Regions from separate parts of the Streptomyces sp. NPDC018019 genome, predicted to be linked through region 2. Evidence: riboswitches for the same ligand, from Rfam matches in the RefSeq annotation. Region 2 holds a riboswitch; the other holds the start of a gene.
What was found. A riboswitch is a leader RNA that binds a small molecule or an ion and turns the genes downstream of it on or off. The one in region 2 is predicted to bind glycine.
Positions count from the first base shown of each region.

Region 1: another riboswitch for glycine. It lies ahead of gcvP (aminomethyl-transferring glycine dehydrogenase); the one in region 2 lies ahead of gcvT (glycine cleavage system aminomethyltransferase GcvT).

Region 1 covers NZ_JBIRGD010000052.1:22,682-28,080, forward strand. The annotation lists gene ACH4FX_RS41805 (DUF5999 family protein) at 1-17, shown strand, start outside; gene gcvP (aminomethyl-transferring glycine dehydrogenase) at 162-3,047, opposite strand; glycine riboswitch at 3,236-3,333, opposite strand; gene ACH4FX_RS41815 (PRC-barrel domain-containing protein) at 3,448-3,837, shown strand; gene ACH4FX_RS41820 (DNA polymerase IV) at 3,741-5,399, opposite strand, start outside.
Region 2 covers NZ_JBIRGD010000019.1:11,422-16,820, forward strand. The annotation lists gene ACH4FX_RS28000 (enhanced serine sensitivity protein SseB) at 72-869, opposite strand; gene ACH4FX_RS28005 (hypothetical protein) at 1,057-1,881, shown strand; gene ACH4FX_RS28010 (AAA family ATPase) at 2,135-2,896, opposite strand; glycine riboswitch at 3,148-3,243, shown strand; gene gcvT (glycine cleavage system aminomethyltransferase GcvT) at 3,384-4,511, shown strand; gene gcvH (glycine cleavage system protein GcvH) at 4,600-4,974, shown strand; gene glyA (serine hydroxymethyltransferase) at 5,030-5,399, shown strand, end outside.

The DNA.
Region 1 (5,399 bases), on a different contig from region 2:
TGGCCACCGCCGCCTGATCATCCGGGGCGACGCCACCACGGGCGACCGCACAACACGGCACAGAGCACCGCACAACTCAGCACAACGGACAACAGGGCCCCCGGCGTCCACGCCGAGGGCCCTTCGCGTGCCGCGCCACCGCCCGCGGTGGCGCCGGCGGATCAGCCGTCGTACTCCTCCAGCGGCGGGCAGGAGCAGACGAGGTTGCGGTCACCGAACGCACCGTCGATCCGGCGCACCGGCGGCCAGTACTTCCCCGCCGCGTCGACGCCGGCCGGGAAGACCGCCTCTTCGCGGGTGTACGGGTGCGGCCACTCGCCGCTCAGCGCCGCCGCGGTGTGCGGGGCGTTGCGCAGCGGGTTGTCGTCCTTGTCCCACTCCCCCGAACCGACCTTGTCGATCTCCGCGCGGATCGCGATCATCGCGTCGCAGAAGCGGTCCAGTTCGTCCAGGTTCTCGCTCTCGGTCGGCTCGATCATCAGCGTGCCGGCCACCGGGAACGACATCGTCGGGGCGTGGAAGCCGTAGTCGATCAGCCGCTTGGCGACGTCGTCGATGCTCACACCGGTCGCCTTGGTCAGCGGCCGTACGTCGATGATGCACTCGTGCGCGACCAGACCGCCGGGGCCGGTGTAGAGCACGGGGTAGTGCGGCTCCAGGCGCTTGGCGATGTAGTTGGCGCCCAGCACCGCGACCTGGGTGGCGCGCTTGAGGCCCGCGCCGCCCATCAGCCGGACGTACGCCCAGGAGATGGGAAGTATGCCCGCCGAGCCCCACGGCGCCGCGGAGACGGGGCCCACGCCCGTCTCCGGGCCCGCGGTGGGCTGCAACGGGTGGTTGGGCAGGTACGGCGCCAGGTGCGCGCGGACGCCGACCGGGCCGACGCCGGGACCGCCGCCGCCGTGCGGGATGCAGAAGGTCTTGTGCAGGTTCAGGTGCGAGACGTCACCGCCGAACCGGCCCGGCTCGGCGAGCCCGACCAGCGCGTTGAGGTTGGCGCCGTCCACGTACACCTGGCCGCCCGCGTCGTGCACCGCCGCGCAGATCTCGGTGATGTGCTCCTCGAACACGCCGTGCGTGGAGGGGTAGGTCACCATCAGCACCGCGAGCTGGTCCCGGTACTGCTCGATCTTGGCGTGCAGGTCGTCGGCGTCCACCTCGCCGTCCTCGCCGGTCTTGACGACGACGACCTTCATGCCGGCCATCACGGCGCTGGCGGCGTTGGTGCCGTGCGCGGAGGACGGGATGAGGCAGACGGTGCGCTGCTCGTCGCCGTTGGCCCGGTGGTATGCCCGTACGGCCAGCAGGCCGGCCAGTTCGCCCTGCGAGCCGGCGTTCGGCTGGATGGAGACCTTGTCGTAGCCGGTGACCGTGGCCAGCCGCTCCTCCAGCTCCGCGATGAGGGTGAGGTAGCCCTGCGCCTGCTCGACCGGCGCGAACGGGTGCAGCTGCCCGAACTCGGGCCAGGTGACCGGCTCCATCTCGGTCGTCGCGTTCAGCTTCATCGTGCAGGAGCCGAGCGGGATCATGCCGCGGTCCAGCGCGTAGTCCTTGTCCGACAGACGGCGCAGGTAGCGCAGCATGGCGGTCTCGGAACGGTGCCGGTGGAAGACCGGGTGTGTCAGGTACGCGTCGCCACGCAGCAGCTCCCGGGGCAGCGCGTCGGCCACCGCCGCGTCGAGCTGCTCGATGTCCCCCTGGACGCCGAAGGCGCGCCACACCGCGTGCACCTGCGCACGGCCGGTGGTCTCGTCGCAGGCGACGCCCACCAGGTCCGCGTCGACCAGCCGCAGGTTGACACCGGCCTCGCGGGCCGCGGCGACCACCTCGGCGGCCCGGCCCGGCACCCGCAGGGTCAGCGTGTCGAAGTACGCGCCGTGCACGACCTCGACGCCGCCCGCGCGCAGCCCCTCGGCCAGCACGGAGGCGTAGCGGTGGGTACGGCGCGCGATGGCCGCGAGCCCGTCCGGACCGTGGTACACGGCGTACATGCCCGCCATCACCGCGAGCAGCACCTGCGCGGTGCAGATGTTGCTGGTGGCCTTCTCCCGGCGGATGTGCTGCTCGCGCGTCTGGAGGGCGAGCCGGTACGCCTGGTCGCCGTCCGCGTCCACCGAGACGCCCACCAGGCGGCCGGGCAGGCTGCGGGCGAACTTCTCCCGTACGGCCATGAACCCGGCGTGCGGGCCGCCGAAGCCCATCGGCACGCCGAACCGCTGAGTGGTGCCGACGGCGATGTCCGCACCCAGCTCGCCCGGCGAGGTCAGCAGCGTCAGCGCCAGCAGGTCGGCGGCGACGGTGACGATCGCGCCCAGCTCGTGCGCCTGCTCGATGACGGCACGCGGGTCCCGTACGGCACCGGAGGCGCCCGGGTACTGGAGCAGCACGCCGAAGACGCCGCGCTCGGCCGCCTCCGCCGGGATGCCGCCGGACAGGTCGGCCACCACGACCTCGACGCCGGTCGGCTCGGCGCGGGTCTCGATCACGGCGATGGTCTGCGGCAGGCAGTCGGCGTCGACCAGGAAGACGCCCTCCTTGACCTTGCCCACCCGCCGCGCGAGGGCCATCGCCTCGGCGGCTGCCGTGCCCTCGTCCAGCAGCGAGGCGCCGGAGGTCGGCAGCCCGGTCAGGTCGGCGACCATGGTCTGGAAGTTGAGCAGCGCTTCGAGCCGCCCCTGGGAGATCTCCGGCTGGTACGGGGTGTAGGCCGTGTACCAGGCGGGGTTCTCCATCACGTTGCGCAGGATCACCGGCGGGGTGAAGGTGCCGTGGTAGCCCAGCCCGATCATGGGGGCGAGCACCTGGTTGCGGTCCGCGAGTGCCCGCAGCTCGGCCAGGACCTCGGCCTCGGTACGGCCCTGGGGCAGTCCCAGCGCCTCCGCGCTCTTGATCACATCCGGTACGGCGGCCGCGGTGAGTTCGTCCAGCGATCCGAACCCGACCTGCGCGAGCATCTTGGCCTGGTCCTCCGGGCCGGGGCCGATGTGCCGCTGCTCGAACGGGGTACCGCGTTCCAGCTCGGTCAGGGAGATGCGGTTGGTGGTCATCTGCGGGGGCCTCCTGGTCGTTTCGACCTCTGCGGGGCACCACGGCGCTGGTGCCCGGACGGCCTCCCCCTCTGTCATCTCAACCTGAGAGCTTCACCGGTTCCGCACGCGGCCCCGGCTTTCACCGTCGGTGAGGAGGGGTTCCGGCGCTGTGCCCGTCCGTGGCCCGCCCTGCTTTCCAGAGTGACCTCGTCCATGCGGTACGTGAGCCTGAGAGATTCCGGGGAGGAGTTGCTCCTTCGGCGCCCCCGCCATGATCGGCGGAGGACTCTCCCGCATGGGGTCTGCAGCCGTTCGCCAGCCTACCAGCGCGGCGAACGGACGTTCCTTCGAGTGGCCGGGGCATGAAATGTGCCGTTTGGTAGTTGTCACAAGGCAGTTGCGACCACTTGGAGGGACCGTGCAGACCGATATCGATCCCCGCAGCTTGATCGGCCGCAAGGCGTTCGACAAGAACGGAACCAAGATCGGCACCGTCGACGAGGTGTACCTGGACGACGCGACCGGCGAACCGGAATGGGCGGCCGTACGCACCGGGATCTTCAGCCGGGACGCGTTCGTGCCCCTGGAGCCCAGCGACCTGGTCGACGAGGCGCTGCACGTCCCCTACGACCGCAGGCTGATCAGGGATGCGCCGGACTTCGGGGTGGGCCGCCACCTCTCTCCGGAGCAGGAGCTACAGCTCTACCACCACTACCGGCTGGACATCCCGGCCCCCGATCCCGTGCCCGGCTCGGACGCCGCGCCGGCCGACACGGAGTTCGGGCGGGTGGCCGGCACGGAGGACTGAGCGGCGGGCGGCAGGGAGCCGGAGCGGACGCGGGCACCGGCCGGCTCACCGGGTGCGGTGCCGCCGGGTCTCTGACGACCGGCCTCGCCCGGGCCGCCGGAGGGCTCACCGGGGGCATCGGAGGGCTCCTCGGCCCCGCCGGTCAGGTCTCCGATCCCGCCGGTCAGATCCCCGGCCTCACCTGCCGGGTCCCCGACCCCGCCGGCCGGCTCCCCAGCGTCACCGGTCAGGCCCCCAGCCCCGCCGGTCAGATCCGCGCCCCCGCCGGCCGGCTCCCCGGCGCCACCCGACGGCTCGCCCAGCCCTCCGTCCGGCGGGCCGCCCACCAGCGGCAACGGCTCGCCGGGGTGCAGCGCCGGGTCGTCGACGGGGAACGTCCGCACCCGGCCGGGCCCGGACCACGGCTGCTCGAACCGTACGGTCACCCGGCCCACCCCGCTGCCCTGCACCCAGCCGGCACCGTGTTCGTCATGAATCACGTCAAGCCCGGGGAGCCACCGCCGGGGCCGCTCGGGCTCGTCGGCGGCCATCCGCGCCGCCTCGTCGGCCGCCCGGCGCTCCCGCTCGGCCTCCTCCTCGGCCGCCTTCTCCGTCGCCAGCTGGGCGAACAGGTCCTCCTGCGTGAAGTCCGCGAGACCGGTCACGCCCACGCCCAGCAGCCGTACGCCGCCCGTCGTGTCCACCAGGTCCAGCAGCCGGGCCGCCGCCTCCCGCACCACACCAGGGTCGTCCGTGGGCCCGCGCAGCGTCTCCGATCGGGTCAGCGTCGAGAAGTCGTAGTTGCGCACCTTGATCACGACGGTCCGGCCGGACCGCCCGGCCGCCCGCAGCCGCTGCACGCACCGGTCCGCCAGCCGCATCACCTCGGCCCGCACCCGCGTCCGGTCGGTCAGGTCCACGTCGAAGGTGTCCTCGACCGATATGGACTTCGCGTCCCGCTCGGCCACCACGGGCCGCTCGTCGCGGCCCAGCGCCATCGCGTACAGCCCGGCGCCGTGCGCCTTGCCCAGCAGGCGCACCAGCTCCGCCTCGCCCGCCTCCGCCGTCTCGGCGACCGTGTGGATGCCCGCCCGGCGCAGCGTCTCGGCGGTCGCCGGGCCGACGCCGGGCAGGGTGCGCACCGTCATCGGGCCGAGCAGCTCCCGCTCCGTCCCCGGCTCGATGACCACCAGGCCGTCCGGCTTGGCCTGCTCGGAGGCGACCTTCGCCAGCATCTTGGCCCCGGCCAGGCCCACCGACCCGGTGAGCCCCGTCCTGCTTCTGATGTCCCGCCGCAACTGCTCCCCCACCGCCCGTACGGCCGCCGTGTCGGCCTCGACGCCGCCCGCCTCCAGGTCCACGAACGCCTCGTCCAGGCTGAGCGGCTCCACCAGCGGCGACAGCGCGTGGAGCAGCTGCATGACCTGGTCGCTCACCTGGCGGTACAGGGTGAAGCGCGGCGTCAGATAGGCGGCGTTCGGGCAGAGGCGGCGGGCCTGGGCCGTGGGCATGGCCGAGCGCACCCCGAAGACCCGGGCCTCGTACGACGCCGTGGAGACCACCCCGCGCGGACCGATCCCGCC
Region 2 (5,399 bases):
GGGGACACGGCCCGGACGGGCGGACCGGGACGCGGCCCTGCGCGGTACGGGGCGGTGTACGGCACCGGCCGCTACACGTGCTCGCGGGAGTAGAAGGGGCGGACCCGCTCCAGCATCCAGTCGGCGACCGGGTCGCCCTGTGCGAGGTCCAGCATGACCAGTTGGACGGGCCAGCTCAGCGGCGCCCCGCCGAGGGCCCGCCCGAGCGCCCCGGTCACGGCGTCCCGTACGGCCGGGTCGTGCGGCGTGACGGCCGCGGCGTCCACCTGGACGCCGACGAACAGCGCGGGCGCGTCCCCCTCGACGCTGGCCAGCGCGCGGCGCGCGGTGACCACGAAACCCGCGGCCGAGAACTCCAGCCCGGCGGCGGCCAGGAAGTCCACCGGCTCCTCCTGCCAGTCCGGCTCGAACAGCCGGACCCGGGCGCCGCTCGGCGCGCCGGGGTGGTCGAGGCGGCCGGTCCGGCACAGCTCGGCCACCGCGTCCGGCGGCAGCGGCACGCCGACCGTGCCCTCCGGGTTGACCGCGATGCCCAGCAGCGGGGGCAGCCCGCGCGCGAACTCGGCGGCCGGCGCGACGGTGCAGGACAGGTGCGGCCCGGCCACCTTCAGGAACTCCTGCTCGGAGCTGAAGACCGGTACGTACGCGGCCGAGCCGATCTCGACGGTGGGCAGGTCGAGGCCCGGCCGGCCCGGGCCGGCGCTCTCCGGGCCGCCGCCCTTGGGCAGCGGCACCCATATTCGGCTGCGCCCCAGCACCTCGATGATGCGGGCGCCCGCGCCGGGCGTGCCCACCGAGGCGGCGAGCACCTCCTCCAGTTCGTTGGCGGGCCACCCCAGCTGCGGAATGCCCTGCTCCGGAAAGTCCATGTCCACCCACCCGCTCCGTACCGCGCACTACTCGGTCGACGACCCTAACGCCAGCAGGCGGCAGGCGGCCTGCTGCGTCCGGATGACCACCGAACGCGCGCGAGCGGTTGCGGACCGTGCACACCGCTCCGAAGGTGGCTCCTGGGTGATCTTGCCCAGCCGTTCCTACAGAAAGGCACCTCTCCTGATGGCAACGCACCGGACCGTCCCCGCCCTCGTCAGCGCGGCCACCGTCGGCGCCCTCGTCCTCGGCGCCACGGCCACCGCGACCGCGGCGGACGGCCCCAAGTCCCACGAGCGCAACCAGAGCGTCATCGTCGACGACATCGGCCGGCTGGCCGACGCCACGGCCGAGCTGGCCGAGAAGTCCGCCGAGAGCCGCGGCCACTCCGTGCAGGTCAGGGCCGCGCGCACCCGTCTGGACACCGTCCTGGCGGACGCCCAGCGGCTGGCGGAGATCCTGAACAAGGACTCCGACCGCACGGTGTCCGCCGACACCGTACGGCTGGGCCGGGTGTCGCAGGAACTGCGCGTGAAGGTGGACGAGCTGACGGGGCGCCGGGCCCCGGAGCCGGGAGACGCCGACGCGGCGAGCACCCCCCGGCTGACCGAGTCGGTCGCCCGGTCCGTCACCGACATCTTCACGATCCTGGGCATCGACAAGCTGGTGGGCGACGTGCAGCGGCAGCCGGCCGCCGAAGCCCCGCGGCAGCAGCCCGCCAACCGGCCCGTCGCGCAGCCGGCCGGCCAGGCCGCCGACGCCGACGAGACGGCCGAGCAGCCCGCGGCCCAGCCGAAGGCGCCGACCAGCGACCCGCAGCCGCCCGCCGACGCGCCGCAGCAGCCCGCCGCCGAGGCCCCCCGGCAGCAGCCCGCCGAGGCACAGCAGCGGCCGGCCGCTGAGGCGCCCCGGCAGCAGCCCGCGGAAGCCCCCCAGCAGCAGGGCGCCGGCTCGCTGCTCAACTCGGTGCTGTCGCTGCCGGCGGTGCTCATCAAGGCCCTGGGTCTCTGAATCGGCCCGGCACCCAGCGTCCGGAGGAGGCGCAGATGCGGGAGATACGCCACAGTCAGGACCGGTAATGACACGGGCCGTACGGAATTCCGTACGGCCCGTCAGACATACGGCGCGCTGTTCACCACGACCCGTCAGGCATGCGGCGCCCGGCTCACCACAACCCGTCGGACGCCCCGCACCCGGCTCACCACGGCCCGTCGGACATGCGGCATTCGGATCACCACGACCCGTCAGGTGAGCAGCACCCGGATCACTCGAAGCCGATCCGGCGCAGCGCGCCCGCGGCCGGCCGGTCCAGCAGGACGGCCGAGGTGAAGCCCGCGGGCAGCCGGGCGGTCCGGGCGCGGGCGGTCAGCCGCCGTACCGCGCGCCGGTGCCGGGCGAAGGCGTAGCCGGAGACGCCGCGCCCGCGCGACCGCTGGCCGGTGAGCGCGACCTCGGGCGGTACGTCCAGCAGCATCAGATGCAGCCCGCGACCGCCGCGCCGCGCCTCGCGCGCGAGCCAGCGGCGCACCCACGCGAGCGTGCCGCAGTCGTGCACCACCACGCTGCCGCCGGAGCGCAGCGCCCGCCGCAGCCCCAGATAGTGGGAGGCCCGGACCAGCGGCCGGTACAGCGCGTACGGCAGCCGGCGCAGCCTGCCGCGCTCCCAGCGCTCCCGTACGTCCTGCGAGTCGATGCGGTGCACGGCGGTGCCCCGCTGGTCGAGGGCGGGCACCACCCGGAGCATCAGCGTGCTCTTGCCGCTGCCCGGCAGGCCGGAGACCACCACCACGTCGCCCGCCGCGAAGTGCATCTCGGTCACGGCGGGACGGTCCCGCAGATCGACGACGTCCACCGCCGACGCGGCCACCGCCCCGGCCGCCACCACGGCCCGGCCCCGGCCGGGACGGACCACCCCGTGCGGCAGCCGCAGGGGCCCCGGCACGGCGGCCGGGGTCGGTTCCGGGACGCAGCCCGGGGGCACGCCTCCCGGACTCGTCGCGAATGCGGCTTGCCTGTGCACCGTGATCGCCCCTCCCGGTCCGGTGATGTCCGTCCCCTTACCCCGCAGAGTGTCAAGAAAAGGTAATGCGCTCAAGCAAACGGCCTGATCCGTCCGGCCGTCGGCCGCCACCGCGACCACGCCCCGAACACCGGTACGACCTTGGCTCCTGTATCCGGCGATCCCGTGCAATGATGTGCGCGCCGAGTGCGGGACCGCGCCTCACCGTGCGCGTCCCCGTACGGGTGCCACGCTCAGCCAACTGCATACCGGCCGCTTGAATCCGCGCGGGAGAGTCCCCGGCCGCCACGGCGGGGCGCCGAAGGAGCAAGTCCTCCCTTGAATCTCTCAGGCCCCGATACCGCGCGGGCGAGGCAGATCTGAAAAGCGGGCCGCCGTGGTGTGGCTCCACCCAAGGTGCAAACCGGGACCGGTGACGGCCTTCCGGTGAACCTCTCAGGTTCCGATGACAGATGGGGAGACCGTCCTGTCACCCATGCCCGGGAGCCCCACCATGACCCAAGCCCCTCGCCGGACCGCGCTGGACGCCACGCACCGCGCCCTCGGCGCGACCATGACCGACTTCGCCGGCTGGGACATGCCGCTGCGCTACGGCAGCGAGCGTGACGAGCACGTCGCCGTCCGTACCCGCGCCGGCCTCTTCGACCTCTCCCACATGGGCGAGATCACCGTCACCGGCCCGCGCGCCGCCGACCTGCTGGACTTCGCGCTGGTCGGCAACATCGGCGGGGTGGCCGTCGGCCGCGCCCGCTACACGATGATCTGCGACGCCGAGGGCGGCATCCTGGACGACCTGATCGTCTACCGCCTCGGCGAGACCGAGTACATGGTCGTCGCCAACGCCGCCAACGCCCAGGTCGTGCTGGACGCGCTCACCGAGCGGGCGAGCGGCTTCGAGGCCGAGGTCCGCGACGACCGGGACGCCTACGCGCTGCTCGCCGTCCAGGGACCCGAGTCGCCCGGCATCCTCAAGAGCCTCACCGACGCCGGCCTGGACGGCCTGAAGTACTACGCCGGGCTGCCCGGCACCGTGGCGGGAGTACCGGCGCTGATCGCCCGTACGGGGTACACCGGCGAGGACGGCTTCGAGCTGTTCGTCCGCCCGGCCGACGCGCCCGCGCTCTGGGAGGCGCTGACCGCGGCGGGCAAGGACGCCGGCCTGGTGCCCTGCGGCCTGTCCTGCCGGGACACCCTGCGCCTGGAGGCCGGCATGCCGCTGTACGGGCATGAGCTGACCACGGACACCACCCCGTTCGACGCCGGCCTGGGCCGGGTCGTGAAGTTCGAGAAGACGACGAACGGCGGGGACTTCGTGGGCCGCGCCGCCCTGGAGGCGGCCCGGGACCGCGCCGAGACCCGGCCGCCGCGCAAGCTGGTCGGGCTGATCGCCGAGGGCCGCCGCGTGCCGCGCGCCGGATACCCGGTCGTGGGCCCGGAGGGCACCGTCATCGGCGAGGTCACCTCCGGTGCCCCCTCGCCCACCCTCGGCAAGCCCATCGCCATGGCGTACGTGGACGCCGCGCACGCCGCGCCCGGTACGGCCGGTGTGGCGGTGGACATCCGCGGCACCCACGAGCCGTACGAGGTCGTGGCGCTGCCCTTCTACAAGCGCCGGAAGTGACCCGCGTACCGCCGTCCCCGCCACGCTTCCGTCTCATCCATCAAGACCCCTGCACCGAGCCGGCCCCCGCATCCAGGAGAATCAAGACATGAACAACCCCCAGCAGCTGCGCTACAGCAAGGAGCACGAGTGGCTGTCGGCCGCCGAGGAGGGCGTTTCGACGATCGGCATCACCGAGCACGCCGCCAATGCGCTCGGTGACGTCGTCTTCGTGCAGCTCCCCGCGGTCGGTGACACGGTCACGGCGGGCGAGACCTGCGGTGAGCTGGAGTCGACCAAGTCCGTCAGCGATCTCTACTCCCCCGTCACCGGGGAGGTCGCGGAGATCAACGAGGATGTCGTCAACGACCCCTCGCTGGTGAACACCGCCCCCTTCGAGGGCGGCTGGCTGTTCAAGGTGAAGGTGAGCGACGAGCCGGACGACCTGCTCACGGCCGACGAGTACACCGCCTTCACCGGCTGACCCGCCCACCCGCCGCCCGGCGGGGCCGTGCGCCCCGCGAACCCCAGGAAGAGTCATGTCCCTTCTGAACAGCTCCCTCCACGAGCTCGACCCCGACGTCGCCGCCGCCGTCGACGCCGAGCTCCACCGCCAGCAGTCCACCCTCGAAATGATCGCGTCGGAGAACTTCGCCCCGGCCGCCGTCATGGAGGCCCAGGGCTCGGTCCTCACCAACAAGTACGCCGAGGGCTACCCGGGCCGCCGCTACTACGGCGGCTGCGAGCACGTCGACGTGGTCGAGCGGATCGCCATCGACCGCATCAAGGCGCTCTTCGGCGCCGAGGCGGCCAACGTGCAGCCGCACTCCGGTGCGCAGGCCAACGCCGCCGCGATGTTCGCGCTGCTCAAGCCGGGCGACACGATCATGGGGCTGAACCTCGCGCACG